3 regions of the Solibacillus sp. FSL H8-0523 genome follow, and region 1 is predicted to be linked to each of the others. Evidence: riboswitches for the same ligand, from Rfam matches in the RefSeq annotation. Region 1 holds a riboswitch; each other region holds the start of a gene.

Region 1 (10,980 bases):
TTAAGTCATGGATTAACTCGGCCATATCCTCAATCGAATAAATATCATGATGTGGTGGTGGTGAAATTAAGCCTACCCCCGGTGTTGAACCACGTACATCTGCTACCCAAGGATACACCTTGTTGCCTGGTAATTGACCACCTTCACCTGGCTTTGCTCCCTGCGCCATTTTAATTTGTAATTCATCCGCATTCACAAGATAATGCGATTTCACTCCGAAACGGCCTGACGCGATTTGCTTAATACTTGAACGGCGGTTATCACCGTTCGCATCGAGTACAAAGCGAGCTGGATCCTCGCCGCCCTCCCCTGAGTTTGAGCGTGCTCCTAGCTTATTCATCGCAATCGCCAATGTTTCATGCGCCTCTTTTGATAACGATCCAAATGACATCGCGCCTGATTTAAAGCGTTTCACAATCGATTCTACCGATTCAATTTCCTCCATTGGCAAACGACGCTCTGCCTTTTTAAATTCAAATAGATTACGTAAGAAGCCGATACGCTCCTCATTGGCCATTTCTGCATACATGCGATACAGCCCGTAATCATTTTTACGTGTTGCCCATTGTAGTGTATGGATTGTTTTTGGGTTGAATGCATGATGCTCCCCATCTGCACGCCACTGGAATTCTGAGCCTGATTGTAATTCAGCTGACATCGATTCGAGTGCTGCTGTATGGCGACGCTGTGCTTCTTCACCAATTGTTTGTAAATCGATGCCGTCAATTTGAGACGCTGTTCCTGTGAAGTAATCATCAATCACCACTTTTGAAATACCGACTGCTTCAAATACTTGTGCCCCACGGTAAGATTGGACCGTTGAAATACCCATTTTCGACATCACTTTCACAACGCCATCTGCCGCACCTTTACGGAATTTTTGAACGGCCTTTTCGAATGATACGTCTAAGTGTTTGTTGTCAATGGCTTCTGTAATCGTTGCGTACGCTAAGTACGGGTGAATGGCGTCAACACCAAAGCCGATTAAGGCAGCGAAGTGATGGACTTCACGAGTCTCTGCACTATTCACAAGAATGCTTGCTTTCGTACGTAAGCCGATGCGTACTAAATATTGATGAATCGCACTTGCTGCAAGCAACACGGGAATTGTCAGCTGTTTCGCATCTTCTACATAGTCATTTAATACAATGATTGTGCGACCACCAAAAATCGCCGCTTCCGCTTCTGTTTTAATACGGTTTAATTCATTTTCTAAAGATTCCGTAAATTTTAGTGAGATTTCTGCTACTTCAAAGTCAGCATCCACGTTGTCTAATAGCTTTTCGTACTCGGCTGTCGTTAATACCGGTGTTTCTAAAATGATGCGACGTGCGTTACGAGCTGTCGGGTGCAGTAAATCTCCCTCTGCGCCAAGCATTGTCATTGTTGATGTCACAACATGCTCACGAATTGAATCGATTGGCGGGTTTGTTACTTGCGCAAAAAGTTGCTTGAAGTAATTAAATAATGACTGCGGGCGATCTGATAATACCGCTAGTGGTGAGTCATTACCCATTGAGCCCAATGGATCCTTTCCGTCTTTTGCTAATGGTACGATATATTTTTGTACGTCTTCATACGTGTAGCCATGAATTTTTTGACGCAATGTTAAGTCATTTACGTGTGCTTGTTGTTCTTCTGTCACATCAAGCTTTACCATATTTTCTTCTAACCACTGTTTATAAGGCTGTGCTGCGGCCATTTCTGCTTTAAGCTCTTCATCTGAAATGATTTTTCCTTGCTCTAAATCGATTAACAGCATGCGGCCTGGGCTTAAACGGTCTTTATATAAAATATCTTCCTCTGCGTAATCAACAACGCCTGTTTCAGAAGAGAAAATCACATGGTCGTCCTTTGTAACGTACAGTCGACCTGGACGTAAGCCATTACGGTCTAAAATGGCCCCAATTTGCTTGCCGTCTGTGAAACAAATGGCAGTTGGTCCATCCCAAGGCTCCATTAGGCTTGCGTGATATTGATAAAAGTCTTTACGGTCTTCCTCAATGCGCGGATTTTCTGTCCACGGCTCTGGAATCATCATCATGGCCGTTTCAGCTGGTGTACGACCTGCTAATACGAAAAATTCAAATGCGTTATCCAGCATCGATGAATCGGAGCCAGTTGTATCGATGATTGGTAGAAGCTTTTCTAAATCATCCCCAAACGCTTCAGAAACGAACTGTTGCTCACGTGCACGCATCCAGTTAATGTTACCGCGCAGTGTGTTAATCTCCCCGTTATGGATGATGTAGCGGTTTGGATGGGCACGTTTCCAAGACGGGAATGTATTCGTTGAGTAACGTGAGTGTACAAGCGCGAGCGCCGATACGAAACTTTCATCCTGTAAATCAATATAGAAGTCACTTACTTCCTCAGGCGCTAATAAGCCTTTAAAGACCATTGTCTGACTTGAAAGACTTGGAATGTATAGCTCGAAGCCTTGCTCGTTCGCCCAGTGCTCTAACTGTTTACGAATGACATATAATTTACGCTCAAAGCTTTTTGAATCCGCTACGTTTGACCCAATGAAAACTTGACGAACAACAGGTGCGCTTGATTTTGCGATTTCACTTAAATTTTCTTTATTTATAGGAGCTGTACGCCAGCCGATTAATTGTTGGCCTCCCTCGGCGATTAGCTCATTCATTTTGTGTTCAATTTGTGAACGTTCGTCTGTATTGTCTGTAAAAAACATTTGACCAACGCCGTAAGTACCTTTTTCAGGTAAATTTAGTTCCGGACAATTTAATTTGAAGAAAGCATCTGGAATTTGCACCATAAGCCCTGCACCGTCACCTGTCTTACCGTCTCCCCCACGTCCAGCACGGTGTTCTAAGCGACATAACATCTCTAAACCATTTTTTACGATTTGATGTGAAGGTTTTCCCTTCATATTTGCATACATCCCGATACCACATGCGTCATGTTCAAACTGCGGATCGTACAAGCCTTGTGCTTTCGGTAACTGGTGAAAATTCATAATAATTCCCCCTCATTCTTTCACTACGTATTTACATTTTAAAGTTTTCAAAATAATATAAACAATATATAGTTTGGATAGAAACAATCTACTTTTTAGATGAATGGGGTGGGATTTATGGAATTACGACAATTACGTTACTTTGTCGAGGTAGCAGAGCGCGAACATATTTCCGAAGCAGCAGAGCATCTACACGTTGCCCAGTCTGCGATTAGCCGTCAAATCGCCAACCTGGAAGAGGAGCTCGGAGCGCCACTTTTTGAGCGTGTCGGACGTAACGTCAAACTGACACCGATTGGTAAAACTTTTTTAGAACACAGTATTACCGCACTGAAGGCAATTGATTTTGCCGCCAAGCAAGTAGAGGAATATTTAGACCCTCAAAAAGGAACGATTAAAGTTGGCTTCCCAACAAGCTTAGCCAGTTACGTATTACCAACTGTCATTTCTGCATTTAAAAAAGAGTACCCTGAAATTTCATTCCACTTACGCCAAGGCTCATATAAGTATTTAATTGAGGCCGTAAAAAACCGTGAGCTTAATTTGGCATTGCTCGGTCCCTTACCACCAAAAGATGAATCAATCAACACGACCGTGCTGTTTAGCGAAAGCATTCACGCACTACTTCCCGCAACACACGAACTCGCAAAGCGTGACTCTATCAATTTAATCGATTTAAAAAATGATAATTTCGTATTATTCCCTGAAGGGTATATTTTACAAAAGGTCGCGATTGATGCATGTCGATCAGCAGGCTTTGTGCCATCGATTACTTCTGAGGGCGAGGATATGGATGCACTAAAAGGGTTGGTTGCTGCGGGCATTGGCGTCACACTTTTACCTGAAAGCTCCCTGTACGATTCAACACCACGGATGACGGTGAAGATGCCCATTACAAGTCCAGCCATTCGCAGAACAGTCGGCATTATCGCACCAACATCGCGCGAGCTTGCCCCATCTGAAAAAGTGTTTGTCGATTTTGTGTCTAATTTTTATTCACGGTTATCGAGGTTTCAGTAGAAAAAAGCCATTTCCCGAATTTAGTCTCGGAAAATGGCTTTTGCTTTATAGAGCGATTTAATTATTTACCGTCAACTGGAACGACTGAACCGCCCCATTCTTCAACGATGAAGTCTTGGATTTCTTTTGAGTGTAATGCTTCAACTAATGCTTTAATTTCTTTTGAATCCTCATCACCAGATTGAACCGCGATGATATTTACGTATGGTGAATCACCAGACTCGATTGCAATTGAATCTTCTAATGGGTTAATGCCGTTGTCGATGGCGAAGTTCGAGTTGATTAATACCGCATCGCCCTCTTCGTTATCGTACATTTGGAATAATAATTCTGCTGCTGTATTGTGGTCAAATACGAAGTTTTTCGGATTTTCTACAATATCTTTTAGTTCCGCTGTTGTTTTATCAATACCGTCTGTTAATTTGATTAAGCCTTGTGCTTCAAGTAATGACAGCATACGACCGTGGTCTGCTACAGAGTTTGAAAGTAAAATTGTTGCGCCTTCAGGAAGCTCTTCTAACGATGCATATTTTTTAGAGTAAATACCGATTGGCTCGATGTGAATGCCACCAGCGTTCGCGAAATCATAGTTGAATTCCGTTTTTTGAGCTTCGAAGTACGGAATGTGTTGGAAATAGTTCGCATCTAAGTCACCAGACTCTAAGTTTTGGTTTGGTAACACGTAATCTTGGTACGTTTCGATTTCTAGTGTAATGCCTTGCTCTTCTAAAATTGGTTTTACTTGCTCTAAAATGACCGCGTGTGGTGTGTTTGAAGCACCTACTTTTAATGTCGATTCGTCTTCGCCACATGCTGCTAGCGCAAGCACTGAAGCACCTAATAATACTGAAGATAATAATTTTTTCATCGTTTTTCCCTCTATTCTTTGTTTTTAGCACCAAAACTTCATCGAACATTTTTTATATTCTGGAAATTCACCCTACAGAGGCACCTCTAAGAGATGCATGTCCGAAAAAGCATTGGTTATATAATTACGGCCTAGAAGCCTAACTATCGTTTATCCACTTTTGTTGTAATGAAGTCACCGATGTATTGAATGATAAATACAACGATTAAAATAATGACTGTTGCCATTAACGTTACGTCTGTTCGGTTACGTGAGAAGCCGTCAAGGAAGGCTAAGTTCCCTAAACCACCTGCACCGATAATACCGGCCATCGCTGTATAGCCGACAAGTGCGACTGCTGTTACTGTAATCCCCGAAATCAAGGCCGGTAAGCTTTCTGGCACTAACACTTTCCAAATAATTGTCGACGTTTTCGCGCCCATTGAACGCGCTGCCTCAATCACACCTTTATCAATTTCGCGTAGTGCGATTAATACCATACGCGCATAAAATGGTGCTGCGCCGATAATTAAAGCCGGTAATGCCGCGTTTGCACCACGGATGGTACCGAGTAAAAACTTCGTGAACGGGATTAATAAAATGATTAACACGATAAACGGAATCGAACGGAAAATATTGACGATTGAACCCGTTAAAAAATTCACAATTTTATTCGCCCATAGCTGATTGTCACTCGTTAAGAATAAGACAATCCCAATTAATATCCCAAGTACGAATGTCACCGCTGTTGCGATGGTTGTCATATAGAGCGTTTCATATGTGGCATCCAGCATCTTACCCCAATCGACGTTCGGAAATAACTGATCAATCATGCTCAATCACCTCCGTTTGAATGGCTTGCTTCGTTAAGAAATTTAAGGCTTCCGTTACTTGCGCTTTATCCCCATCAATATGGATGAACAGCGTACCAAATGAACCACCTGTTGTATTTGAAATTTTGCCGTGCACAATATTGACGACAAGATTAAACTCTTTAATAATTTGCGAGATAACCGGTTGCTCGGTTGTTGCCCCAGTAAATGTTAACTTCACGATTTTTCCTGATGGGTAGCTCGCTAAAATTTGCTCGAGTGAGTCTTGCATTTCCTGTGTTTCCCCGGAAGCTTGTGACACGAAGTTTTTCGTAATCGGTGCTTGTGGGTTTTGGAATACCGTTAAAACATCGCCTTGCTCAACCACTTTCCCTGCTTCCATCACAGCGACACGGTTACAAATTTTGCGGATAACGTGCATTTCATGTGTAATGAGCACGATCGTTAATCCAATTTGTTTATTAATGTCCAGTAGTAACTCTAAAATCGAGTCCGTTGTTTCCGGATCAAGTGCGGATGTTGCTTCGTCGCAAAGCAATACTTCTGGGTTGTTTGCTAACGCGCGGGCAATGCCGACACGCTGCTTTTGACCACCTGATAATTGGGAGGGATACGCTTTACCGCGCCCTTTTAAACCAACTAGTTCAATCAATTCATCCACACGCTTTTGACGCTTGTCCTTTGCTACACCGGCAATTTCAAGTGGAAACGAGATGTTTTCTTCCACCGTACGTGACCAAAGTAAATTAAAGTGTTGGAAAATCATACTAATTTTCTGGCGCGCCTCGCGTAGCTGACTACCTGACGCTTTTGCAATATCCTGACCACTTACAATAACGGAGCCAGTTGTTGGCTTTTCTAAGCCGTTTAATAGACGAATCATCGTACTTTTACCGGCACCACTGTATCCGATAATCCCGAAAATTTCACCTTTAGCAATCGATAAGTTTACATCGTCCACAGCTGTTAGTTCACCGTTTTTCGTTTTGTACACTTTCGATATATTTTTTATATCAATCATTGCGTGAACTCCTTTAGCTTGAAATAACCTCTTCGTTATGTTCAATTGTTTGCTTGTTTGAACAATAAAAAAACCTTTCTACCTGATGACAAGTAGAAAGGTTTCGCAAATATATACGTAGAACCGTTCTCTCATCTTTCAAAGTCTTAAACTTTGTGTGAATTGGCACCTTTGCATCGCTGCTGGTTGCCGGGCTTCATAGGGCACTTCCCTCCACCTCTCTTTATAAGAGTAACGCTATTAAGTTTGTTGTTTGACTATTATGAATGTTACTTTAACACGCTGAAGCAAAGACGTCAATTATTTTTTTAATATTTCGTACAAATATGGTACGGATTGAAATGCATAGATTTTTTGTTCGATCTCTCCGTTATTCGAAACGATTAAACAAGGCACACTTTCAATTTTTAGCTCATATGCTAAATCCCCTAAATAGTTGATATTTGCCATACCTAGGGGCAAATCTGGTAGTAATTGCTCAATCACTCCCAAAAATTTCTTGGCCACATCACATGTGCCACAAAGCGGTGTATAAATAAAAAATGCACTTTTCCCTTGTTGCTGTATCGTTTGTTCCCATTCTGGTCTTGTCCATTGTTCCATCAAGATGTCATTCCTATCTAACTAAAAATTTCGCCTGCTGTAATAAATCACGCAGGATGGCTGTCGGTGTTTTCTCCACTTCGATATATTGTGCAGGAATCGTATATTGCTTGGCTTCTGGGTACACTCGGTTCATAAGCTTCCGCAATTTTTCACCATTCTTATCCGCATCAAAAAAAGTTACGATTTCATCATGCTCAAAAGCTTCCAATAAATCAATTAAATCGACTTCGCTAATTGTGCCGTTTGTACAAAGTATCGTTACTTCCTCTGCTAAGATCGGCACTAAACGCAGTTTGTCTGCCCGTCCTTCTACGACAAGACATTTTCTCATGAATGCCACCTCCTATTCAATGAACATAACCAAAAAACGCCAAAACCTAAACATCATAGGCTTTGGCGTTTGAATCTTATTGCTCGATTAATGCTGCGTATGCGTCAACAGCCATTAATTCTTCTAGCTCAGCTTCGTCAGAAAGTTCGATTGTAATCATCCACGCTGTTTCGTATGGAGATTCATTCACGAACTCTGGGCTATCCGATAATTCATCGTTCACAGCTACTACTTTACCTGACACAGGTGCGTAAAGTTCAGAAACTGTTTTTACTGATTCAACACTACCAAATGGTTGATCTTTAGAAATTTCGTCGCCTACTTCTGGTAGCTCAACGAAAACGATGTCGCCTAATTCAGATTGTGCGAAGTCTGTAATACCGATTGTTGCTTTGTTACCTTCAATTTTTACCCACTCGTGTTCTTTTGTATAACGTAAGTCTTTAGGTGTGTTCATGAGAAAACCTCCAAATAATATGTAGTACATTCCACTTCATTTTGCCATAGTTCGTTCGGAAATTCAACGCAATTCGCAGTTTATTTCCAAGTTTCTAAGAAGTCAGACTCCTTAAATCCTAATGTTAATTTTTTACCATCCGTTACAAGTGGTCGTTTGATTAACATGCCATCTGATGCTAAAAGCGATAATTGCTCGTCCTCAGACATTGTTGCTAACTTGTCCTTTAAACCTAACTCACGGTACTTCACGCCTGATGTGTTAAAGAATTTTTTTAATGGTAAGCCACTTTGTTCATAATATGCTTGTAATTGCTCTTTAGAAGGCGTTTGCTCCACGATATGGACGCTGTCATACGCGACACCATTGTCGTCTAACCACTTTTGCGCCTTTTTACACGTTGTACATTTCGGATATTGAATAAATTGAATTGACATTTTTTTGCTCCCTTTGTGTAATGAATTTCCCTTTATTGTAATCGAAATACTTAAACAAATCGAGCAATATTCTATAATAATAAGAAAAGTGCTAAAGCGCCCTCTAAGCCCCGATCGGTCAAAACGCCACATCCATGTGGCATGCCCGAAGTGACTCACATCGTGTGAGCCTCAAGCTTTGTAGGGCCCGACTAGAAAGTAACGCTTAACCACGCATCTCAAGGCGGGACCTAAAGATGCGAGGGGCTGGCGCTTTAGCCTAGACACCGAAAAAGAAAAAACGAGATGCAGGGCCCTACATCTCGTTTTACAGTATCTAATTAAACGACGAATTTTTCAGCTTCGATTAATTTTGCTGAAGCTTCGCGTTTTTTCGGAATTAAATTGTATGGGTTGTTACGAGTTAATTTACGTAATGCTGAAAGAATCATACGTGCATCATCGCCTTCTACTGATGCGATTAATGTTTCTTTTGCTTCTTTTTCGATCTCTGCAAATGCTTCTTGGCAGAAAATTTGTGTGTAAAGAATTTTTTGCGCTGCTTTTTCTTCACCATCACGCGCGATTGCTTTTTGCGTACGGATGACAGCTGATTCCATTGCGTATAGTTGGTTTGCAATGTTTGCGATGTTTACAAGGATTTCTTGCTCTGCATCTAATTTCGCACCGAAGCGTTGTGCTGCTGCACCTGCTACAAGTACCGCGATTTTCTTCGCGTTCTTCACTAAATACTTCTCTTGCTCTAATGCTCCTGTACCGATTTCTTCAGGCATTAACATTAATAGCTCGTTTTGTAACTCTTGTGCCACTTGTAATAGTGGTAACTCACCTTTTAACGCTTTTTTCATGAATGTGCCTGGCACGATCATACGGTTAATTTCGTTTGTTCCTTCGAAAATACGGTTAATACGAGAGTCGCGGTAAATACGCTCTACTTCGTACTCAGCCATAAAGCCGTAACCACCGTGTAATTGCACAGCTTCGTCAGCAACGTAATCTAATGTTTCAGAGCCGAATACTTTCGCGATTGAGCACTCGATTGCGTATTCTGCGATGGCACCAGCGATTGCCTTACCGTCTTTTTGTTCTGCTTCAGATAACTGGTTTAAGCGGTCCTCGAAGTAACCAACTGTACGATAGTTTAATGACTCAGACGCATAAATATGAGACGCCATTGTCGCGATTTTCTCTTTTGTTAAGTTGAAGTCTGATAGCTTCGTTTTGAATTGTTGACGTTGGTTTGTGTAAGCTACCGCCAGCTCAAATGCACGCTTCGAAGCCCCTACCGTACCCACACCTAATTTATAACGACCGATATTTAAGATGTTGAACGCAATCACGTGACCACGGCCAATTTCACCTAATACGTTTTCTACTGGTACTTGTGCATCTTCTAAGATTAATGTACGTGTAGAAGATGATTTAATACCCATTTTCTTCTCTTCTGGACCTACAGAAACGCCTGGGAATGAACGCTCAACGATGAAGCCTGTGAAGTGCTCGCCATCAATTTTCGCGTAAACTACGAATACATCTGCAAAGCCTGCGTTTGTAATCCATTGTTTTTCACCATTTAAGACGTAATGTGTGCCCGCTTCGTTTAACTTCGCTGTTGTTTTCGCGCCCAGTGCATCTGAACCTGAACCTGGCTCTGTTAATGCATAAGCTGCAATTAATTCACCTGAAGCTAACTTCGGTAAGTATTGTGTTTTTTGCTCATGGTTACCGAATAATACGATTGGTAAAGAACCAATTCCTACATGTGCACCGTGTGTGATTGAGAAGCCGCCAGCTGGTGACATTTTTTCAGCGATTAATGCTGAAGAAATTTTGTCTAAGCCAAGACCTTCGTATTCTTCTGGTACGTCAGCTGCTAATAAACCTAGTTCACCCGCTTTTTTAAGTAAGCGTACAGAATGCTCGAATTCATGGTGCTCTAAGTTCTCGATTACTGGTACAACTTCTGTTTGCACATAATCTTGTGTCGATTGTGCAATCATTTTTTGCTCATCTGTGAAATCCTCTGGCGTAAATACGCGATCGATTTCTACGTCCTCGATTAAGAAGCCGCCGCCTTTAATGATGTTTGTTGTTTGTTCCATTATGAATTCCTCCCTAGTTTCCCTTTGTGATTAACCCTTTTATTGATTCACTTACAGTACTTCAAACACGCCTGCTGCGCCCATACCGCCGCCGATACACATTGTTACGACACCGTATTTACCGCCACGACGTTTTAATTCGTTAATTAGCTTGATTGATAGAATGGCACCTGTAGCCCCTAGTGGATGCCCTAATGCAATCGCGCCGCCGTTTACGTTTACTTTGTCCATATCAATGCCTAGCTCACGTACAACTTGAATGGATTGTGAAGCAAACGCTTCGTTAATTTCCCATAAATCCACTTGGTCTTGTGTAATGCCTGCGATTTCTAACGCTTTTGGTACG
Region 2 (10,980 bases), 720 kb from region 1:
GCTGCTTTTTTTCTGTAGGTACTAGAAACGGTAAGAGCGTTTGCCAACGTTTGCGACGATTTAATTTGTTCATAAGCAGGCGATAGCCAATTTGAAAAAGATAAGATTTAACCGTTCCTTTTTTTCGTTGGTAATCTTGGTTTTTCTTTTGCAGCATTTCAAATGCATCGTGCACGATATCAACACTTAGCTGCTCGTCTTTTGTGTAACGAAATAAAAAACAATACAGCGGTTCGTGAAGACGCTCATAAATGATCGATAATGCATCGACATGACCATGTTGAAGCTGCTCCATCAATTGTTCATTCGTCTCGTTCATTGAAATCACCAAACTGAGCTTTTATGCATTTTAATGTGGAAGAAATTCTTGTAATTAAATAGGCAACAATGACAATAACCCATGCTTGAGATTGGTTAACAAAAAATTGGACGAAGGGATTTTCTATTGTCTGTTCAAATGATAGTAGCATATTCAATGCCTGCACACAAAGGATTGTATAAATAGCTAGAACGAGTGTTAACGTATCAAAGACATTCCAGCGTAAATAGATTTTTGTTTTTTCATAATCGATTTTATTCGTCACTTTGTTGCGCACCACGTATTTTTTATTGAATGGAATCATAATCGATAAAATGATGATCGTCCAAATCCCGATAGCAACTAACGAAATAATAAATCCTAAACCCATACGAATCCGTCCTATCTATATAGTTTTTTTGCAATCACAGTCAAGCATGCACAAACAACACTTAAAATGATGGCGTATTGGTAAATTGGTAACCATGTTTCGCTATGGAGCTGAAGCTGAACTTGCAATGTATCTGTTAAATACAGCATTGGGTTCCATGCTAAAAAGACGTAGTAGTCTTGTGGTTGTTTGTCGCTAAGCGTTATAAATAGAGACGGCATCGTAATTGAAAACATGAATAGGATCATCACAGGTGTTAGCATACTTTGCGCGGTTTTGCCGTTTTTTGTTACACCGGCAACGATAAAGCATAGTGGATATATTGCAAGGAACACAAAATTACAAATGATGATGATCGTCACAAGTGCCTTCCATGATATTGAAATTAATAACGCATAACCAATTAGTACAGCAATAAGCGCGCCGTTCATTAATAAAAATACACCAATTCCAATCCCGATAAAATAGGTTGTCGGTAATATACTCGTGCGTTTTAACCAGTGTAACGTGTTATTCGCGCGTAAATCCGCTAAATAGACAGTCGTCAGTGAAAAGGCAAATGCAAACACGAGCAACATAATCGAAATGGGCAAAAATTGACCTTTAATCATGAAGTCAAGTGTTTCAGGGCTATCCTTTATCGCGAGCGTACAGCCCCACGAGCATAAAATGAAAATAAATGGTGTTACAATATTACCGACAAAGACACCTGTGTTGCGAATGGATTCTAAAATAAAGCTTTTTGTAATTTGCATCATCGAATTTTGCCCCCTAAAACTTGACCTGTAATTTCAAAATAAACCCCTTCTAACCCAGGAAAAATAGGGTTCACATATTTCTTTTGCAGTTCTTCCGAAGAACCAACTTCGATAAACCGGCCATCCTTCATGATACAAACGACATCAAATAAGGGCTCAAATCCAGCAATTTCATGGCTTATGATGAGTAAGCATTTGCCGTTTTCTACTTCATTTTGTAAATAGCCAATCAGCTGCTTTTTCTTTTTTAAATCTAAATCTGCAAATGGTTCATCTAATAAAACAACGGGCTTATTCAATAAAAACGCTAAATAGAGAGAAAGTGCTTTTCTTTGACCACCAGAACAATTTTTAATAAGCGTTTTTTCAAAGTTTGCTATATCTAAGATGTCATACAGTTCTTCAACAGAAGCAGGGCTGTTAAGAAGCTTTGTAAATAATGAGATGACTTCTTTAACTTTTAAAAAGCTATAGCTATCAAAAAACTGGTATTGCAAAGCGGTTAAGTCGGCAACGTTTTGTTCGCCGTTACATGTAATCATGCCAGAATTGATGGACTCGTCTCCAACAATGCATTTAAATAATGTCGATTTACCAGCACCGTTTTCACCCAGCAACAAATAACATTGCCCCAACTCGAATGTAATGGATACATTTTGGAGTACTGAATGTGACGCATAGGCCTTATTTACTTCGTGTAATTGCAACATGTAAAAACCCCCAATTTTGTCTATTTACTAACTATACAAATGAGCGTTCAGAAAAGTTCAAAAAAATTTTAGGAAATAAAAAAATCCGCAAACAAGCTTTCACTCGTTTACGGAATCTATTATTATTTCTGCGTTTTTGCCTTAGGATAACCGATTAAAATTGCAATCACACCACATACCCCAACTAAAATCGAGTAATACGAATGCTGCATCATTAAAATAGGGGAGATGCCTGCAACACTTGCTGCGACTAAGAACTGTGCACCGTATGGGATAATCCCTTGTACAACACATGAGAAAATATCAACGATACTTGCTGATTTGCGCGGTTCGATCTCATACTTCTCGGCAATATTTTTAGCTAAAGGGCCTGCAATCATAATGGCGATTGTATTATTTGCTGTTGAGAGGTCTGTTAAACCCACAAGTCCAGCCATCGCAAATTCCGCATCTTTTTTTGATTTGATTTTGCGAGTTGCTAGATGGACGATGAAATCAATCCCACCATTATGACGAATAACTTCAACCATCCCACCGATTAAAATCGCTAAAAACGCCATTTCAAACATGTTGCTCATTCCTGTGCCAATCGCTTGCACAAATTCCATAATTGAATAGCTACCATCGATGAAGCCGATCATCCCAGCTAAACCGATGCCACTCGCTAATACAGCAAAGACATTCAAACCAATTAACGCAAAGACAATAACAAAAATATACGGAATCACCTTATACCATTCAAAGCTAGCATATTCGATGTGAGCAGAGGCATCTACTGTTAACACCGCTAAAATGATACAAGTAACAATTGCAGCAGGTAGCACGATGAAAAAGTTCACTTTAAATTTGTCCTTCATTTCTGCTCCTTGAGAACGAACCGATGCGATCGTTGTATCTGAAATAAACGATAAGTTATCCCCAAACATAGCACCACCAATGACTGTTGCCATTAATAGTGGTATTGAAATATCCGTTTGCTCCGCAATGCCTAAGCCAATTGGTGCAAGGGCGACAATCGTACCAACTGAAGTCCCCATCGCCAGTGAAATAAAGCAGGCGATGACAAACAGCCCGACAACAAGTAAATTTTGCGGTATAACTGATAACGCAAAGTTCACGGTTGCATCAATCGCCCCCATGCCTTTCGCGGTTTCTGAAAACGCCCCCGCTAGTAGGAAAATCAGTACCATTAACATCACATTCGGGTTGCCAGCACCTTTTGTAAAAATATCAATTTTTTTAGCAAATGGTTCTTTGCGATTCATGACAATGGCGACAACACTTGCGATTGTAATCGCGACAATTACCGGAAAGGCATAAAAATCATCAAGCACAATACCTGAACCGATAAATAAAATTAAAAACACAACAAATGGGACAAGTGCCCACGGATTTCCTTTTTGCATGACTGTCTCCTTCACGTTCAAATCATAATTAATACATACAAAAAGCCTCTTCTTAACTAAATAAGAAGAGGCATGTAGTCATTCATATACTCATCTTATCTTTCAAGAACGCACTCTTGCAGGATTTGGCATAGAAAAATTCCGCTGCCGAGACTTCAAAGGGCCTGTCCCTCCATCTCTCATGATAAGAAACTATTTAATTTTTTGAAATAAGCATTAGATTATACGAAAAATTACTATAAGTCAATTTGTTAGTTAGTTCTGAATAATCGATTTAGTTTGGGGATTCGGAAATGAAACACTTTAAGCAAAAAGGTTTCGTATTGGTCGATGAATTGTTATGATAGCACATGTAATTTTTTTAAAGAAGGAAGTTTTTAATATGGACAAGCAGTTAACTGCTGGAGGGCGCGATGCGTATTTTGATAATGCGAAAGCGCTGTTAATTGTCGGTGTTGTGTTGGGACACACACTATCAGGCATGCTTGGAGAAACACGCTGGATGGATAGCTTATACATGTTCATTTATACGTTCCATATGCCGGCATTTATCTTTGTAACGGGCTATTATGCAAAGGTGTTACGTACGAAAAGAGATTGGTGGAAGCTTATAAAATCGGTCGTACTTCCGTATTTTATTTTCCAATTTCTTTATACGGCGTATTATATATATGTTTTAGAACTTAGCGTTACGTTCAATTTTTTTGAGAACTTACGTTGGGGATTGTGGTTTTTAGTCAGTTTATTTTGTTGGCGTGTACTGTTGCCTTTTTTCACACGATCAAAATGGATGATTGTGGTGGCTTTAGTTATTTCATTAATCGCGGGTGAACTGCCATTTATTAATGAACTATTTTCGTTGTCACGTACAGTTTATTTCTTTGTCTTTTTTATAGCAGGCTATCATTTGTCCGTTGATCCATTAAAAAAGGCGGGGAAAAGAGGAAAGCTAATTGGCGTTATCGTACTTGTCCTCATATTTATCAGTATGTATGTGATGAATGATACCTCTTGGCGAGAATGGTTATTTGGAAGGTTGCCATATATTGAATTAGAACCGTTTATTTTTGGTAACGGGATGTTAAACCGACTGACTATTTATATGATTTGTGGAGTCGCGATGATTGCTTTTTTAGCAGCTGTACCGACAAAGAAATATAGTTGGACCGTAATTGGGCAACGTACAATGGCCATTTATTTATTTCACCTTGCTGCTGTGCAGACTTTTCGACAACTGCCTATTTACGAACAATGGCTACAATTAGGTAACTATTATTTCTTCTTTTTGTTTGTATTCCTAACCATTGCTGTACTTGCGCTTCCACTCTTCAGCAAGATTTTAAGTGGAAAAATTAAATGATAAAGAATATACAGGAAATTGCTAACGGTTTGAAAAGAGGTTTCCGAATCCACATGGTCAAAGCACTCGAGTTATTCGGGTGCTTTTTCTATTAGATGCACATAAAAGAACTAATTTATTGTAATTTGCAGTAACTTGAAAATTCATAAATATTCAAATATAATAATATTTATGAAACGGACGTAAGAAGGAATCATGCTTGGAAGAAGTGGTTACATGAGTTTGTATTTTGCCTATGTAATGGTGGGATTAGCTATTGCAATGCCTGTAGGGGCTATTACAGTTGAGATGACGAAACAAGGATTGAAAAATGGTTTTATGCATGGCTGGGCTGTAGGGCTAGGCGGGATGACGATTGATTTGGCGTTAATTTTCGCGTTATATTTAGGGGTAGCAAAATTTTTAGCGCTACCATACATCCAACTGCCGCTGTGGATTGTTGGGGCAATCTTTTTATTTATACTTGCCTTTGATTCTATTAAAAATGCAGAAAAAGATATCACCTTAGCGGGAGAAAAAGTGAATAAATCCTTGTTTTCTACGTACCGAAATGGCTTATTAGTCGCTGTTTCACCAGGGAACTTAGTGTTTTGGATATCGGTATTTGGCGCGGTTTTAGCCGATTCCTATGTAGGCGAGAATAGCCATCAATTTTTAATAGTTGCGTTAGGAATTTTATCAGGTATTTTACTACATGATATTGGTCTTTTAACGATTGTCTCATTGACAAGAAAAGTAATGAATCGAAAGATGATAAAATGGACTTCTATTATTGCCGGGTTGTTATTATTTGGCTTTGGTTGTTATTTTATTTATGAATTTTTTCTCGATTTAAAAGCAATAGTTTAACGGATAGAAGCTTTAAAAGAGTGTACTTTATTAAACAGGTGATGCCAACAAATGAGGGCAGCCTGTTTTTTATATTAAGGAAACTATAGACTCATACAAAATTACATTTTTAGTATTTATTTTTACTGAAATATGGTAATATTGAAATAATTAAAATGGACGGAGGTGAGGAGAATGAAAAATTTAGCTATGGAGACAGGTGTAAATGTAGATACAGCTATGTATTTTGCACGTGTCATTACTTTTGATTTGGCTACTAACGGGATAAGTCTGCCCTTTTTTAGAAAAATTAAAAATAATGCGTAGCTAATTAACCTCATTCTTTTCACGATTTTAGGAAAGACTGCTTCGTTAATGAGCAGTCTTTTTTGTGTTTTTTAGCTACGCCAAGGAGAGCGTAGAAAGATGCAATTAAAAGCAGAAAATATTACAAAAACATTAGGTGGCAACACCATCTTTACTAATCTGTCATTCGAAGTAAATACTGGGGAACGCGTTGCAATCGTTGGACGAAATGGTTGTGGAAAAACTACCTTATTTAAAGTTTTAGCGGGTATTGAATCCCTAGATGAAGGTCGTATTGTTAAAGCAAAGGGACAAACAATCGGTTACCTACATCAAATCCCAAACTTTAAAGAAATCAAAGTATTTGACGTACTTTCACAAGCATTTACAAAATTACACGAAATGAAAGAACGACTATCTGCATTGGAACAAAAAATGGCCATAGATCTATCTGATAAAGTATTAGCATTGTACGGTGAGGTACTCGAGCAATATCAAGTGGCTGGTGGTTATGAAATTGAGGCAAAAATCGCTTCGATTGCTAACGGGTTGAAACTAACATCGCTACTAGAGCAATCATTTGACGCGCTAAGTGGTGGTGAAAAAACGAAAGTCATGCTTGCGCAAATTTTACTAAAGCAACCGGACATTTTATTACTTGATGAACCGACAAACCATCTTGATTTAGCAGCGATAGAGTGGTTAGAAGATTATTTACATTATTTTAAAGGGACAGTCATTGTTATTTCTCATGACCGTACATTTTTAAATCGAATTGTCCAAAAGGTAGTTGAAATTGAAGATGGAGAGATTTGGGTTAGCAAAGGAAACTACGATCAATATATTCAAAATAAAGAGGCAAAAATCGCGCAACAGTTTGCACAATATCAGGAACAGCAAAAGAAGATTCAAAAAATAAAAGAAGCCATCCGTCGTTTACGTCAATGGGCAAATGAAGCATCCCCACCGAATCCTGATTTATATAGAAAAGCAAAGGCAATGGAAAAAATGCTCGCACGTATCGAGTTAGTGAAGAAGCCAAAAACAGAGCGTCAAATGAACTTACAATTAACATCAGAAGAGCGCTCTGGTAAAGAAGTATTTTCATTACGTAATGTTTCACACGGCTTTGAACATGATTTCTTATTTATGGACGTAAATTTGCCTGTGCTGTATAAAGACCGTTTAGCGATTGTAGGAAATAATGGGACAGGGAAATCTACGTTACTAAAGATTTTACTCGGAGAATTACAACCATTAGATGGTGAAGTGCAGCAAGGAAGTAATTTGAAAATTGGTTATCTCGCGCAGCAGTTTAATCAATTTAATGGAAAAGAGCGTTTAATTGATGCATTTCGTCATGAGGTATCGTTGACAGAATACGACGCGAGGCACTTGTTAGCACAATTTTTGTTTTACGGCCATGATGTGTTTAAAAAAGTTGAACAGCTGAGCGGCGGGGAAAAGATGAGACTACGTTTAGCACAATTGATGGTGCAACGATGTAATGTCCTCGTGTTAGATGAACCGACAAATCATTTAGATATTGAAGCGCGAGAGGCACTCGAAGAAGCACTTGAAAAATTCGATGGGACGATACTTGCGATTAGCCATGACCGTTACTTTTTACAAAAGCTGTTTACGAAGACAGCGTGGCTAGAAAATCAGCAATTAACCCTTCATAACGGTCCATTCGAATGGGCTAAAACAAAACAAAGGGAGTTACGTGATGAATAAAATCGAAACCTATTGGCAGCAATTTTGCGAGCTAGAAGGTTTACAAGATCTACGTTATACAGAAGCATTTCAATTTGGCGAAAAAGCAGATTGGTTAGCAAGTTTAGTTGTTGAAGGAACGAAAACCGCCACTTGTTCGAGTTTTCCGCTTTATGAACTGGAAGGAGAACCACTTCCAAAAGTCGGCGATTATCAAATTGTATTAAATAGTAAAGATGAGCCAGTTGCCATCATAAAAACGTATTCAATCGAAATTTATCCATTTAACGAAGTACCCGTTGATTTTGCATTAGCGGAAGGGGAAGGGACATACGACGAATGGAAAGATGCTCACATCGCATTTTTCGGTCGTATATTGCCGGAATATCAAATGGAATTTACCGAAGACATGCTCACGGTTTGTGACCGATTTGAAAAGGTATTTCCTAAATAATTTACGAAAGCGCTCGAGTTATTTGGGCGCTTTTTCTAATGGATCTTTTTAGGAAGGCTGGATTTATCCGATAAACTTAACCTAGTTCGTTGAAACCTAGAGCACATGTCCACTAAGATTTATACTTGTTGTCTCCAGGCTGCGATTTTTTAGTGTTCCAAGCATGGATTGCGTCCTTTTTGGTTTTCCCTTGATTCGCAGGATCTGCAAAGAAATCACGCGTAAATTGGTTATATTCAAATTGAGGTGCAATTTCTTTTTTGTACAACGGATTTTTAAAACGTAGTTGTTCTTCATGCCATGCATTAATTACGTCTAGATACGTTTTCCCGATATTTTCTTTTAAGAAATTTTGAATAAAGGTTGAGAAATGGAAGTTAGGGATTTGCTTTTTGAAAAAATAACGTACGTTTTGACTACATTTATGGCCTGGTACAATAATCGTTTCTAAGCTTAATTCTTGATCAGGAATTATATTTTTACTAGTGCGGATACGCTGTGGTTTTACAATTTCACCTGTTTGTAAAAAGATTTTAATTCTATTTGTAATAGCGTCTTTGGAGCCAGATGTACTGAGGCCATGTTCACGGCAAAATTGTTGCAGTTCTTCTTTTAGCCAGTAGTAATTCGAAAAGTCATTAACGTGTAAATTTATAGTTAGTGTAGGTCTCATAAACGGCTCCTTAATAGAAATTTTATCCAAATTAATTATAGAGCATACGTTCTGTATGTGGCAAGAGGAGTTTGAGCAGAGATAGGAACGGACAAATTCATTTCAATTTAAAATTATGAGTGCCCTAGTAAAGCAAAAGTGCTCATTTAGTGCTACGATAAGAGTAACTGTAGTGAAGGAGTGTTAGTTCATGCGTCCCCGAATGATTTGTTTGCATGCCACAGAAGCGAACATCGAAATTATTGACCGAGAAATGAAAGAAATGCCTTTTGATATTAAGCATGAAGTGGATACGCATTTACTGTCGATGATTCGAGCAAAGCAGCCACTTGAATTGCAAAAAGCGTACGTAGTAGAAAAGCTAAATAAGCTGATGTTACAGGAGCCAGCATTATTATTTGTGACATGCACAAATTATGTTGCTTTATTAGATGAAATCAACGTAACTACGCACATTCCCATTTTAAAAATTGATGAAGTTTTATATGAACAGTTGAAGGGCATTCACAATCCCATCAAAATGCTCTTTACAAATAAAGAGACAATTCGAGGAACAATGCAACGCTTCCGTCAATTTGTCTCGGAAGAAGTTGAGGTAGAGGTACTTCATATTCCTGATGTATTTGACTGGTATTTAGCTGGGGATACATTAAGGCACGATCAAAAAGTGCTGATGACACTTTTAGAATTGGATGCTTATGAAAATGCGGTAGTGGTCGCACAACTATCAATGTCTCGAATCGCGTCGATTTATAGTAAGCTGTCAGGAAACGAAGTACTGAGCCCCGTTACCGCTTTAAAAGAATACATGAATAAATTGATCTAGTAGTATAAATCAAGCGTATACAATCAAATGATAGTAATTTTTAACTGTTTCATTGCATAAATGTAAAATAATTGAAATAATGTAGTTACCTTTCCCTTCTATTCCCATTTAAGTTATTGCTTTATAATTAACTGTAATAAATAGGGGTGATAGCATTGGAGACAAAATTGACTTGTGAACAATTATTAACAGAAGCGAAGATACTGGCATCGAAAGGACAATTCCAGGAAGCGCTATTGCAGTATACAAATTTAATTGAAGAATGCAAAATCATGCAAGAATATCCGCATTTATTAACGTCCTACAAAGATATTTGTGGTGTACTCGTATTGATGGGACAAATGCATCAAGTGGTAGAATATAGTGATGATTATTTATTTTACTGCGAGCGATACGGTAGCGATGTCGATTATTTAAGTTATTATAATTTAATGGCTACGGTGAAATTGCAGTTAGAGCTCTATCAAGAGGCAATCGAAATGCTAGATAAGATGGCACAGCTCGCTCAAAAATTAAATAACCACCCGTATTATTTAATGGCTATAGGTAATAAACTACATATTTATGATACTTTAAACGAATTCGAGTTGGGGTATCGTCATTTTAAACAGTTCGAATCGTTATTTCATGAACCTGATATACAAGGGATGCGATTAGCCTATTTCGCATTTAAAATAAATGGCCTCGCGATTTTAGCTGGTTTGAATAAATATGACGAAATGCAACAACCGCTTAATTGGCTTGAACATGTATCATTAGAAGGATTCCATCGCGAAGAAATGTTTTATTTATATTATAAAGAAGTGTACGCACTTCATGTGAACCATGATATGAGTGCGTTTGCTCGTCTTAAAATAATGATTGAACAGGCAGAACAACTATTTGATCACACGCTTTTAATTAAGTTATTGGAAGACGTGTTGGCGCTATCAACGAAATTTGATTATGAAATCGATAGCCTTGATTATGCGAAGAAATTAACCGCGCTCTACAAAGCATTGCACCAAAAAGAGCTAAATCAAAAAGTTGCGGAAGCGAATGCAAAATTGCAAGTACACGAATCGAAACGGATTGCCTACTTGGACTCCTTGACCCAATGTTATAATCGCCGCTACTTTGATGAAAACCAAGCGGCTTTTATGAAGCTGCAGGCGAACTATAAATATTGTGTTGTTTTAGATATGGACCGTTTTAAAGAAGTGAATGATACATACGGTCATGCCTTTGGTGACGTTGCCATTCAAACGTTAGCCA
Region 3 (10,980 bases), 520 kb from region 1:
TTTTAACTCGCTAGCTTTTTTACTAACCCCTTTACCAGCTGTTACAACCATTAATGCGACATAATCCATTTCTCCGCTTGCTACCGGCTTCAAATAATCCGCTAAGCATAAGAATGGTGCCGTTTGCTGACGTGGGAAGGTGAAGCGCTGAATTTCAGTTTTCGCATCTTCTGGGCTATAAATGACAACATCATCGCCGTCCGATTGTGCAGGATAAAATTGATACATCCCCGAAGCTTGTAACTCACCGCTTGTTAAATAGCCATTCACTAAGTCCGTCAATAACACCGCACGTTCATCTTGATCTGCGAGTAGCTGCTGTAAATTGCCCTTTAAGCCTAAATGATGGCCGATTAAAGTACGCATATTGACGTAAGGATGTAAATGCGCAACAGAATAATCCGGCTTCACATGCGGCACTAAATCTTTTGGCGTCAGCACCGATGCATCACTCACTGTTCGCACAGGTTTTTCCGTAACTTCAACGACTGGGCGTGCCGCGCGTTTGGCATCTGCCTCTAAACGCTGTTCGCGTGATTCCTTTAATTCGGCGATTAATAGCTCCCGCTCGTCTTTATTCATTAAACGATTGGCCTGTTCTAAGCCTTGCATCGCATCTTTTGAGTAAATAACAGGACCATCATATTGATCAGCAATTTTCGTTTCAGTAAAGCGACGCGATAAGGCCGCACCCCCTACTAAAATTGGAATATCAATGCCCGCATCCTTAAAGTCCTGCGCGGTAATGACCATTTGCTGTGCCGATTTTACAAGTAAGCCCGATAACCCAACAAAATCTGGCTTTTCTTTGCGAATCGCTTCGATAAGTTGCGCTGGTGTCACTTTAATCCCTAAATCAATTACACGGAAGCCGTTATTGCTTAAAATAATATCGACTAAGTTTTTACCAATATCATGCACATCACCTTTTACAGTCGCAAGCACCATCGTTCCCTTATTTGCTGATGTATCGCCTTTTTCCATAAATTTCTCTAAATGTGCAACGGCTGCTTTCATAACGCCCGCACTTTGAAGTACTTCGGCTACGATTAACTGATTAGCGTTGAATAAACGACCAACCTCTGCCATCCCGGCCATCAGTGGTCCATTAATAATTTCAAGTGGCGTCTCAAAGATTTGACGTGCTAAATCTAAATCTTCAATTAACCCTTCTTTTGTACCTTCTAAAATATAGTAAGCTAAACGTTCTTCAACCGTTGCTGGTAATTCTTTTACGACCGCATCTTTCTTTTTACCACGGTAAAAGTCGGTAAATACTGCTAATGTTTCATCATTCGTATTAAAAATTAAGTCATTCGCAAGCTTAATTTCCTGCTCAGGAATTGACGCGTAACGCTCTAGCTTTTCGGTATTCACAATCGCATAATCAAGGCCTGCTTGTGTACAGTGGTATAAATACACCGCATTTAACACTTCACGACCAACTGGCGGTAAACCGAATGACACGTTACTTACGCCAAGCACGGTTAAACACCCTGGTAAGTGTTCTTTAATGAGACGAATCCCTTCGATTGTTTCTTCAGCTGCTCCGATATATTGCTCATCGCCTGTACCAACTGGGAACATTAATGGATCAAAAATAATATCCCCTGGTGACATGCCCCATTTTTCTGTTAGTAATTTAAACGAGCGTTGGGCCACCTCAAGTTTTTTCTCACGTGTAACGGCCATCCCGATTTCATCAATTGTACCTACAACAAGTGCGGCACCGTACTTTTTGACGAGTGGCATCACCGCGTCAAAGCGCTCTTCACCGTCCTCTAAGTTAATCGAGTTAATGATTGCCTTCCCTTGTGAAAACTTAAGTGCTTCTTCCATAACCTTTTCGTCTGTTGAATCGATTACAAGCGGCACCTTCACTTTTTTCACGACTTCTTGCATGAAGTTTTTCATATCTTCCACTTCATCACGGTCTGGGTTTGCTAAGCAAATATCAATGACATGCGCCCCATTTTTCACTTGGGCACGCGCAATTTCAGCCGCCTCTTCGAATTTCCCCTCGATGATTAAGTTTTTAAATTTACGTGAACCGATAACGTTTGTACGCTCTCCAATAAATAATGGGCGCATCGAATCATCGTATTGTAAAGGTTCAATCCCTGAGAGAACGTGACCGTGCGTCGCCTCTTTTGGCTGACGCGGCGCATAGCCGTCAACTGCCGCGCGAATGGCTGCGATATGTGCTGGCGTTGTCCCACAGCAGCCGCCCACAATATTTAACCAGCCCTTTTCAGCGAAGCCTTGTAGTTTTTTTGATAACGAATCCGGCGTCTCATGGTAGCAGCCCTCTTCATCTGGTAATCCCGCATTTGGATAACAGCTAATATAACCCGTCGAAAGCTCCGCTAATGAACGCAGGTGATCGGTCATAAATTCTGGACCTGTCGCACAGTTTAACCCTACTGATAATGGCTTGATATGTTCAATCGAAATGTAAAAGGCTTCAATCGATTGCCCGGCTAATGTTGTCCCCATCGGCTCGATTGTTCCTGAAATCATCACCGGAATTTCTTTACCTAACTCTGTAAATGCGCGGTGTACCGCAATCGTTCCAGCCTTAACGTTTAACATATCTTGTGACGTTTCTAATAAGATTAAGTCCGCGCCCGCTTCGATTAACGCCTTTGCCTGTTGGTAGAAGTTTTCCTCTAGCTCCTCAAACGAAATACCGCCTGTTACCGATAGAGTTTTCGTCGTTGGCCCCATTGCTCCTGCAACAAAGCGTGGCCATTCTGGTGTTGAAAATTCACGTGCCGCATCTAATGCGATTTTGACAGCACCTGTATTGATTGCATCCGCTTTATGTCCTAAATCATACTCATTTAATACAAGCGGCGTTCCACCAAATGTATTGGTACAAATAATATCTGCGCCCGCTTCTAAATAGGCACGATGAATTTTTTTTAGTACATCAGGACGTGTCAGTACAAGGTTTTCGTTACAGCCATCTAAGTCCTCGCCGCCGAAATCTTCGTACGTTAAATTTTCAGCCTGTAGCATCGTCCCCATGGCACCATCGATGACTAAAATTCGTTTTTGTAATTGCTCATGAATTGGGTGATTAAACATTTGTTTTTTCTCCTTTATGTTTCGCGTCATACTGTTTTACATAATCCATTAATTGTAATGTCATATCGTATCGTAAAAACGGTGTAATTAAGTAAATACCGTTGAAATACTGACATGCTGTATCTAGTAATTCTTGCGCGATTGCTAAGCCTTCTTGTGTTGCTGCCTCTTTATCGTCCCCACATGCTGCCATGCGTGCTAATACTTCATCAGATAGTTTAATGCCTGGCACTTCATGGTGTAAAAACTCGGCACTGCGTGATGAAGTTAGTGGCATAATGCCGATATAAATAGGCGTTTCTAGATGCTTAGTTGCTTCGTAAATTTCTACAATTTTTTCCTTTGTATATACCGGCTGCGAGATGAAGTAATCCGCGCCATGCTCAATTTTCTTTTCTAAACGCTGCACTGCGCGATCTAACACACGCACGTTTGGGTTAAAAGCTGCTGCTACAGAGAAGTTCGCCTGTTTACGTAGTGACTTCCCGGTAAACGAGCCACCTTCATTTAATTGCTTAATGAGTGAAATTAACTCCATTGACGACACATCATACACACTCGTTGCCCCTGGGAAATCGCCAACCTTTGTTGGGTCTCCTGTGACAACTAAAATGTCATGTAGCTCTAGTGCATCCAGCCCCATTAAATGAGACTGTAAGCCAATTAAGTTACGGTCACGGCAAGTTAAATGTGGCAGTGAGCGAATGCCGTACTCCTTTAAAATCGCCGCCATCGCGATATTACTAATACGAGGTGAGGCTAATGAATTATCTGCCATCATCACAACATCCGCGCCCGCCTCTGCTAGCTTTTTCGCACCCTCCACAAAGCCATCAATTTCTAAGTGACGCGGTGTGTCGAGTTCAACAATTACCGAACGCTCGCGCTTTGCTTTTTCGTGCAGTGGTTCATGTTTACGCGGTTCTGCCACGCGGACAAATTCCGTACGTCCCTTTGTTTCTGCCTTCTCTTCAATTGGCGAAAGCTTGGCTAAACGTTTTTTCGCTGCTGCGATATGCTTTGGCGTTGTCCCGCAGCACCCACCAATTAAACGCACGCCTTGGTTCACTAACTCTTCTGCGGCACGTGCAAAATAGTCCGTTTCCGATTCATACACAACGCGGCCGTCTTCTACATCTAAAAGTGAGGCATTCGGATAAGCCGATAAATATGCCGTTTCCGGTAGACTTACTCCTTCAAACGCTTGAATCGTATGGAATGGCCCTAGTCGACAGTTGCTACCTACAATATCCGCTCCTAAACGTTGTAGATCGTGTAACGCTTCATTTAGCGACATCCCGTTTTGTAGTACGCCTGCTTCTTGCATCGTTACTTGCGCGATAATCGGTAAATCCGTTAATGTACGCAGTAGTTGTACACTCTGCGCTAATTCTTCAAAATCATAATACGTTTCAAGTAAAAATCCGTCTGGCTCACCGGCAAGTAGTACCTCCGCTTGCTCTTTAAATGCCACTAAAATTTCCTCTAGTGTGGCATCGCTTTTACGAATGCCGCGAATCCCGCCAATTGTTGCAAGTACGTACTGGCCACCCGCTGCTGCGCGCTTCGCGATTTTCAGTGCCGCTTCGTTAAATTCCTGCACACGTCCCTCATAGCCGTAGCGTGCGAGCTTAATAGCATTTGCTCCATATGTATTCGTTTGAATAATATCTGCACCCGCAGCGATATACTCTCCGTGAATTTTTTCAATAATTTCCGGACGTGCCACATTCATTTCCTCATGACAATAATCCAGTCCATACGAATATAATAATGTGCCAATCGCACCGTCTGCCGTTAATACCTTTGTTTTTAAATCTTGTAGTAAACCCATCGCCTTCACTCCATTATTCACAGTATTTTCAGTCTATTAACACTATAAAAAAGCCTTCTTTTCATATAAAAAGAAGGCTTCTATCATGTCGGATTTCGTTTCCTTCTCATCTTCTGGCGAAGCGCCAACTGGATTTAGCACCTGACAAATGAAATGTTGGTTGCTGAAGCTTCACCGGGCCAGTTCCCTCTGCTTCTCTCGATAAGAAATTTTATGAATTTTTCAAATAATTAAATGAATCATAACTTTATCACACTGGAACGTCAACCCTTTAGGCAAATAAAGTGCTTTTTCATGCAATGAAAACGCTTCATTTGGGTAATTCCGATTTAAACACGTGCGATAATTTGTTCGGCTGTTTTTTTGCCATTTTGAATACACGCACCAATTCCAACACCAAAATAAGAGCAGCCCGCAAGTAAGACATTTGGATAATGCAAAGCTAATTCTTTTATCACATGACCTAACGCTTCGTTATGTGCTAAATCATAACGCGGCATTTGGCCGATCCACTTTGTGACGTTAACAACAGTCGGCTTTTCTTCAATGCCCAGACTTAGTTTTATATCGCCTAAAGCGACCTCTGTCAGTTGTTCATCGGTCATGGCAGCTAGCTCCTCGTAGCGCGGATTAATGTTTTTATAGAACAAACGGACAAGTAAGTTACCTTCTGACGACGTATGCTTCCATTTACGACTCGTCCATGTTGAGGCATTACATACTAAATCTGAGTTATGGGATACGATAAAGCCCGTGCCATCTGCTGGTAACATGCGATCTGCCACATCAAAACCAACATACATCGTTAATGCTGAGGCAGTCGTGAATTTTTCTAATTGCGTACGTAAACCAGCGTCTTGTAATACCGTAGACACCGTTTCATTTGGTGTTGCAAGGACAACGATATCCGCAATAAGCGTTTCGTTTCCTAACACAACACAGTAGCGCTCACCCTGTTTTTCAACGGCTTGAATCGCTGTATTTTTCATGAATTCCACTTCTGGTAAAGTCTCTTCTAATCGGTCAATCAACGCCGATAAGCCACCTTTAAACGAAATGAATTTTTTATTTGCCGCCTTCTCAAATTGTGCACGGTTTGCTTCAAAGCCTTTCATAATCGAACCGTACTCATTTTTATAGTCGACTAAATAAGGCAATGTCGAGTTGAGACTTAATTGATACAAATCACCTGAATATACCCCCGCTAACACTGGTGCGATTTGTTTACGCACAATTTCCTCACCTAGGAAGTACTCTAAGAAATGGCCAATTGAGCTTTCCTTTGTAAAATTTGTGTTCGGTAATTCTAAATCTTTTAGCGCACGCTGTTTGCCTTCTTCTGAAATAAGTGTACTTGCCATTAACGACTCCATGCTCATTGGAATACCAAACGTTGAACCAGCTGGAATTGCGTGTAACTCGTTATTCGTATGAATATAGGAAATGCCCGTTTCGTTATAAACGAGTTCACTTTCAAATCCTAATTCCTGCACAAGCTCTAACACACCCGGATGACGGGCAACGATTGAATCCGCCCCTGTTTCCATAATAAAGCTTCCATCATGCTCTGAATGAATTTTACCGCCTAAATATGGTTTTTTTTCGATTAATACTAAACGTGCGTTGACATTTTTTTCCGCCAGTTGTTTTTTTAAATAATGCATCGTCGTTAAGCCAGTAATTCCGCCGCCAACTACTACTATTGTTTTCATATTTGTTTCGCTCCTATTTGTTCGCTCTTAATTTCTTTTTTCAGTATAAGCCTTTTTTACGAAAAATAGGGCTGACGGATATTACAATTTTGTATAAAAAAATGCACGCTAAGGGAAATCCCTTAGCATGCATCTAGTTTCCTTTTTCTAATGACTGCGCAACTTGTGCTAACATATCTGCTGCATCTGTTACTTCGTCAAAAGCACTGCCTAATTCTACAATTACCTCGCCAATCTCGCCGACTTCTTGCTCAACTAAACTATTTTGTATTTTCGTTTCTTGCATTGACTCGACGATCGCATTAAATTGTATTTCCGTATTATGCATACTTTGCTCACCAACTAGTACCGCTGATTTAATTTCTTGAATCGACTCTTGAAGTTTGGCCGTACGCATATTTGTATTTTGTAACAACGCTTCAACATTTACTGCCGATTCTTTTGTTTGTTCAGACAGCTTACGAACCTCACCAGCTACAACACCAAACCCTTTACCCGCTTCCCCAGCACGTGCTGCTTCAATTGCCGCGTTAAGTGCAAGTAAATTTGTTTGGTTGGCGATGTTTGTTACGATGCCCATTGTAGATTCCATTTCTTTTGAAACCTCTGTTAGCTTGTCCATCTCCTCTGAAATCAGTCCTACTGAGTGATGAATGGCATTCATGCTTACGGTTTGCTGTTGAATCTGAACTTTCCCTTGATACGCTTGATCTGTTGCAACTTTAGAAATATCAATCGCCTTTTTCGCATAGGCAATCATCACATCTGATTGTGATGTTAGCTGATGGAAGGAAGCATTTGTTTCTTCTGAAATGGCTGCTAAGTTCGCTGAGGATTCAATTACGGCATTCCCTATTTGACGCTTTTGTTGCTCTAGTTTTTCTTGCATGCGTTCGATAACAAGCTCATACTCTTCTAATACGACTTGTTGCTCGAAATTTAAGATTTTTGAAATCGCTGCAATCGTACGGAATCGTTGGTCATCATCATCGATATGATCTTGTACTAATCGAATAAAGTCGATTAGTAGACTTTGGAATGCGCCGATATACCATTTCGTTTTGAGCCCGATATGTACATGAACACGAGAAATCTTTTTACGTTTCTCAAAGTATTCCGAATCGATGACACCGCTAAACATTTCACAAATATGACGCTTTAACGTTACTTTTAAACGGTCGACAGAGCTATGGTCATTAATAATATCAACCAAACTTTGCTCCATCCCTAAATTTTTATAAAACGTATCTACAATTCTTTCAATATTTTCATCTACTTGCGGTTTAAATACTTTCAAGTGTTTTAAATCATCTTCTGTTAAACCTAGCATTTTTAATTGTTTCATTACGGCACTATTTCTAGTACTTTCAAGCTTTACATCAACTGTATTCCAATCAATTACTTGTTTTTCATTTTTCTTTTTATTAAAAAACATTAGCGACCTCGCCTTTTCCTATTGTTATAAAAAAGTTATTTATTCATATATATGAAACATGAGTTAAATTTATTCATAACACTCTGCGCTATCGTCTCAAATACGTTTGTTTCACTATCAAAATCCCATCTAACCTACAACTTCTCTATTATAAGGAAGCGACTTGTTCTTGAAAACTATTTCCGACTATTTTCCAACATTCTATGCTTTGGTACTACACAGCTATGTTAGCACCTAGTTATATCATCGTGTAAATTCATTCCATCCCCAAATATTCGCTCTCTAATTCTGTACCAAAAGCGCCATTGAATTCCCAACATACACTTTTATGACCGTCCGTTCGTTCTTATTAGTCCTAAAGACCTAAAACGAAAAGGACCGCCACAAAATCGTTGTGACAAGCCCTCTTTGTTAAATCGCTGTAAGTCTTGTTGATAGTATGTTCATCTCTACTTCTAGGGCAATCGAACGTATGTCAAAATAACGTAAGCGTTCCTCACTGCGGTCCATTAACTGCTGGTTCGAATCTTTCATATTAATGGCATCACATACAAATAGCTTTAATGTACGAATACCTGATTCAATTTTCCGGATTTCTTTCCCGTAAACTAGGGCTGTATTATCCGTGGTCTTGCCTTTTTTCATTTGAAAAATATTCGTATTAATTAAATCATCAATTTTATCGTAACGGTTTACTTGCTTCTCCGTCATCCTTTGAATTCTTTGATTGTATTTTATTACATCGTTACTTTCTAACTGTATTTGGATATAGCCTTTTAAATATTCTACAATTGTACATAATGTCGTTAACGTTTCTCGCTGCTCGGCTAGCACTTGCTGTAATTTTTGAACGATATCCTTATTATGATTAGAAGAGAATTGTGGAGCTGCAAACATGAACATAAAATTCCCCCTCCTTAATATAACTTCCTTACATTAATATAATTCCTAAATTCAGATGAAATTAAACCTGTAATTACTTTTCTTTAATTCCCATGCTGCGAAAGCCAGTCTATTGTTTTTTCTGCCATTATTTTTTGTTGATCTAGCGGTGAAATTGCACTTAATAGATCTCCCTTTTTTCCCCATACAGTAGTCCTAAGGTCAGTCCAAGCCATTTCAGTAATTTTCTCATCTAGAAAAAACTCACTCCCCGTCTTGTTGAAGGTATGTTAATTTTTCACGCCATTTTTGCGCCTGTGCATCGTTTGTTTGCTCATAGTAATGTACGAGCTTTTTCGTAGATTCTAGATCCCCCAATAAACTAGCTTGTTTATAATAATGAACCGCTTTTTCCATCAGCCCTTCTTCAAGCTCCGAAATATAACCCAAGTTAAAGAAGGCATCCAGGTGAAAGTGCTCGGCAGCTTGTTCGAAGTAATAAATAGCTTGCTCTCTATTTTGAGGTTGACCGAGCGCCCCTTCAAAATAAATCATACCTAAACGATACAGGCTCTCGACATCCCCACCACGTGCAGCTTCCTCATAAAAAGTCAGTGCTTGCTGGTCATCAACTTCGGTACCTAGCCCTTGCTCATACATAATCCCAAGTGTGAACATCGCTTCTACCACACCGGACTCCGCAGCTTTTGTAAACCATTTTAAAGCAAGGCGTTCATCGTGCCCTGTACCTTCACCGTTGAAATACATATCCGCTAAATTGTTCATCGCATCTGGATGTCCAAGTTGTGCGGCCTTCTTGTACATCTCAAATGCGCGCTCTTCGTCTTCCATTTCAAAATAGACATTTCCAAGCTCATACATTGCTTCTGTATTCCCAAGTAAAATTGCTTTGTTCAACCACTCGTTTGCTTGTTCAAAATTTTGGTGTTCTTTATATAATAATGCAACAACTACAACCGATTGTTCAATACCTTTTTTTGCTAATTTAAATTGTTGTTGCCAATGCTTCGGCTCTAAGAAATGTTGTGTAAGCCAATCCTGAAATTGCTCTTCCGTTTGCATCACATCACTCTTTTCTTTCATTAAAATAATCCACTAAATACTGCTTAAATTCACTTGCTGCTGGGGGTAAATAGCGATTTTTTGCCCATGAAACCCCAACAGAGCGATAGCATGGTGGATCTACTTTAAGGCGTTTTACTTTATAATCATCGAGTCCTTTAATATTTGGAATCATTGATATACCCATACCCGCACTCACAAATCCTGCTACCGTATGCATCTCTTCTGCTGCAAATGTTGTTTTCAATTTAATACCAGCCTCTAAGAACAGTTCATCTACCAAGTGTCGTAGTGAATTGCCCTTTTTTATTGCAATAAACGGCTCGTTTTTGACATCCTCTAATTTCACAGCGCTTTGTTTCGCTAGTGGGTGTGTCACCGGAACAATGACAAATAGTTCCTCAACAAATAGCTCTTCTGTTTCAATATCAATTACTTTTGATTCAATTTTTTGTGAAAGGCATAAATCAATAGCACCTTCCTCTAAACGCTTTAATAAATTTAATGAGGTTGCCTGCGTTAGCGAAAACTGCATATTCGGAAATTGCTTCGTTGTTGCTGCGATTAATTCTGGAACGACTTCCATCCCTAATGTATGAATAAAACCAAACGAAACTTCACCTGAACCTGGGCGAATAATATCCTCAAATTCCTCACGAATCCGCTCATATTCCTCTAAGATAATGTCGACACTTTGTAAAAAAAGCTCGCCAAAACGATTTAAATAAATCGAGCGCCCTTCACGGCTAAATAATGGCACGCCAAGTTGTTGCTCAATACTAGCAATAGACTTACTTAACGCCGGTTGGGAAATCGCTAAAACCTCCGCTGCTCGTGTCATATGTTGCATTGTAGCAACGGTTTTGAAATATTGAAGCTGTTCCATCTCCATTTTTCATACCTCACATCATTCATAACTTTTTTGAATCAAAACAATAAGAATA

What was found. Region 1 has a riboswitch for S-adenosylmethionine ahead of NSQ62_RS16565 (methionine ABC transporter ATP-binding protein). Riboswitches for the same ligand answer to the same signal wherever they lie in the genome.
Region 2: another riboswitch for S-adenosylmethionine. It lies ahead of NSQ62_RS12835 (Na+/H+ antiporter NhaC family protein); the one in region 1 lies ahead of NSQ62_RS16565 (methionine ABC transporter ATP-binding protein).
Region 3: another riboswitch for S-adenosylmethionine. It lies ahead of NSQ62_RS19040 (bifunctional homocysteine S-methyltransferase/methylenetetrahydrofolate reductase); the one in region 1 lies ahead of NSQ62_RS16565 (methionine ABC transporter ATP-binding protein).

What each region holds. Positions count from the first base shown of each region.
Region 1 is NZ_CP150291.1:3,289,480-3,300,459, forward strand. Features, by position in the region: gene gltB (glutamate synthase large subunit) at 1-2,980, opposite strand, end outside; gene NSQ62_RS16550 (LysR family transcriptional regulator) at 3,098-4,000, shown strand; gene NSQ62_RS16555 (MetQ/NlpA family ABC transporter substrate-binding protein) at 4,062-4,868, opposite strand; gene NSQ62_RS16560 (methionine ABC transporter permease) at 5,012-5,680, opposite strand; gene NSQ62_RS16565 (methionine ABC transporter ATP-binding protein) at 5,673-6,701, opposite strand; SAM riboswitch class I at 6,830-6,933, opposite strand; gene NSQ62_RS16570 (thioredoxin family protein) at 7,002-7,304, opposite strand; gene NSQ62_RS16575 (toprim domain-containing protein) at 7,318-7,638, opposite strand; gene gcvH (glycine cleavage system protein GcvH) at 7,715-8,095, opposite strand; gene NSQ62_RS16585 (arsenate reductase family protein) at 8,176-8,532, opposite strand; gene NSQ62_RS16590 (acyl-CoA dehydrogenase family protein) at 8,853-10,634, opposite strand; gene NSQ62_RS16595 (acetyl-CoA C-acetyltransferase) at 10,686-10,980, opposite strand, start outside.
Region 2 is NZ_CP150291.1:2,572,060-2,583,039, reverse strand. Features, by position in the region: gene NSQ62_RS12855 (RNA polymerase sigma factor) at 1-319, opposite strand, end outside; gene NSQ62_RS12850 (group-specific protein) at 303-689, opposite strand; gene NSQ62_RS12845 (ABC transporter permease) at 701-1,447, opposite strand; gene NSQ62_RS12840 (ABC transporter ATP-binding protein) at 1,444-2,157, opposite strand; gene NSQ62_RS12835 (Na+/H+ antiporter NhaC family protein) at 2,280-3,578, opposite strand; SAM riboswitch class I at 3,656-3,754, opposite strand; gene NSQ62_RS12830 (acyltransferase family protein) at 3,946-4,923, shown strand; gene NSQ62_RS12825 (LysE family transporter) at 5,140-5,772, shown strand; gene NSQ62_RS12820 (RAxF-45 family protein) at 5,947-6,078, shown strand; gene abc-f (ABC-F type ribosomal protection protein) at 6,178-7,794, shown strand; gene NSQ62_RS12810 (ASCH domain-containing protein) at 7,787-8,227, shown strand; gene NSQ62_RS12805 (DUF6434 domain-containing protein) at 8,340-8,900, opposite strand; gene NSQ62_RS12800 (hypothetical protein) at 9,091-9,726, shown strand; gene NSQ62_RS12795 (GGDEF domain-containing protein) at 9,882-10,980, shown strand, end outside.
Region 3 is NZ_CP150291.1:3,806,444-3,817,423, forward strand. Features, by position in the region: gene metH (methionine synthase) at 1-3,090, opposite strand, end outside; gene NSQ62_RS19040 (bifunctional homocysteine S-methyltransferase/methylenetetrahydrofolate reductase) at 3,083-4,924, opposite strand; SAM riboswitch class I at 5,028-5,132, opposite strand; gene hemG (protoporphyrinogen oxidase) at 5,254-6,636, opposite strand; gene NSQ62_RS19050 (globin-coupled sensor protein) at 6,770-8,071, opposite strand; gene NSQ62_RS19055 (chemotaxis protein) at 8,483-8,974, opposite strand; gene NSQ62_RS19060 (tetratricopeptide repeat protein) at 9,218-10,057, opposite strand; gene NSQ62_RS19065 (LysR family transcriptional regulator) at 10,041-10,928, opposite strand.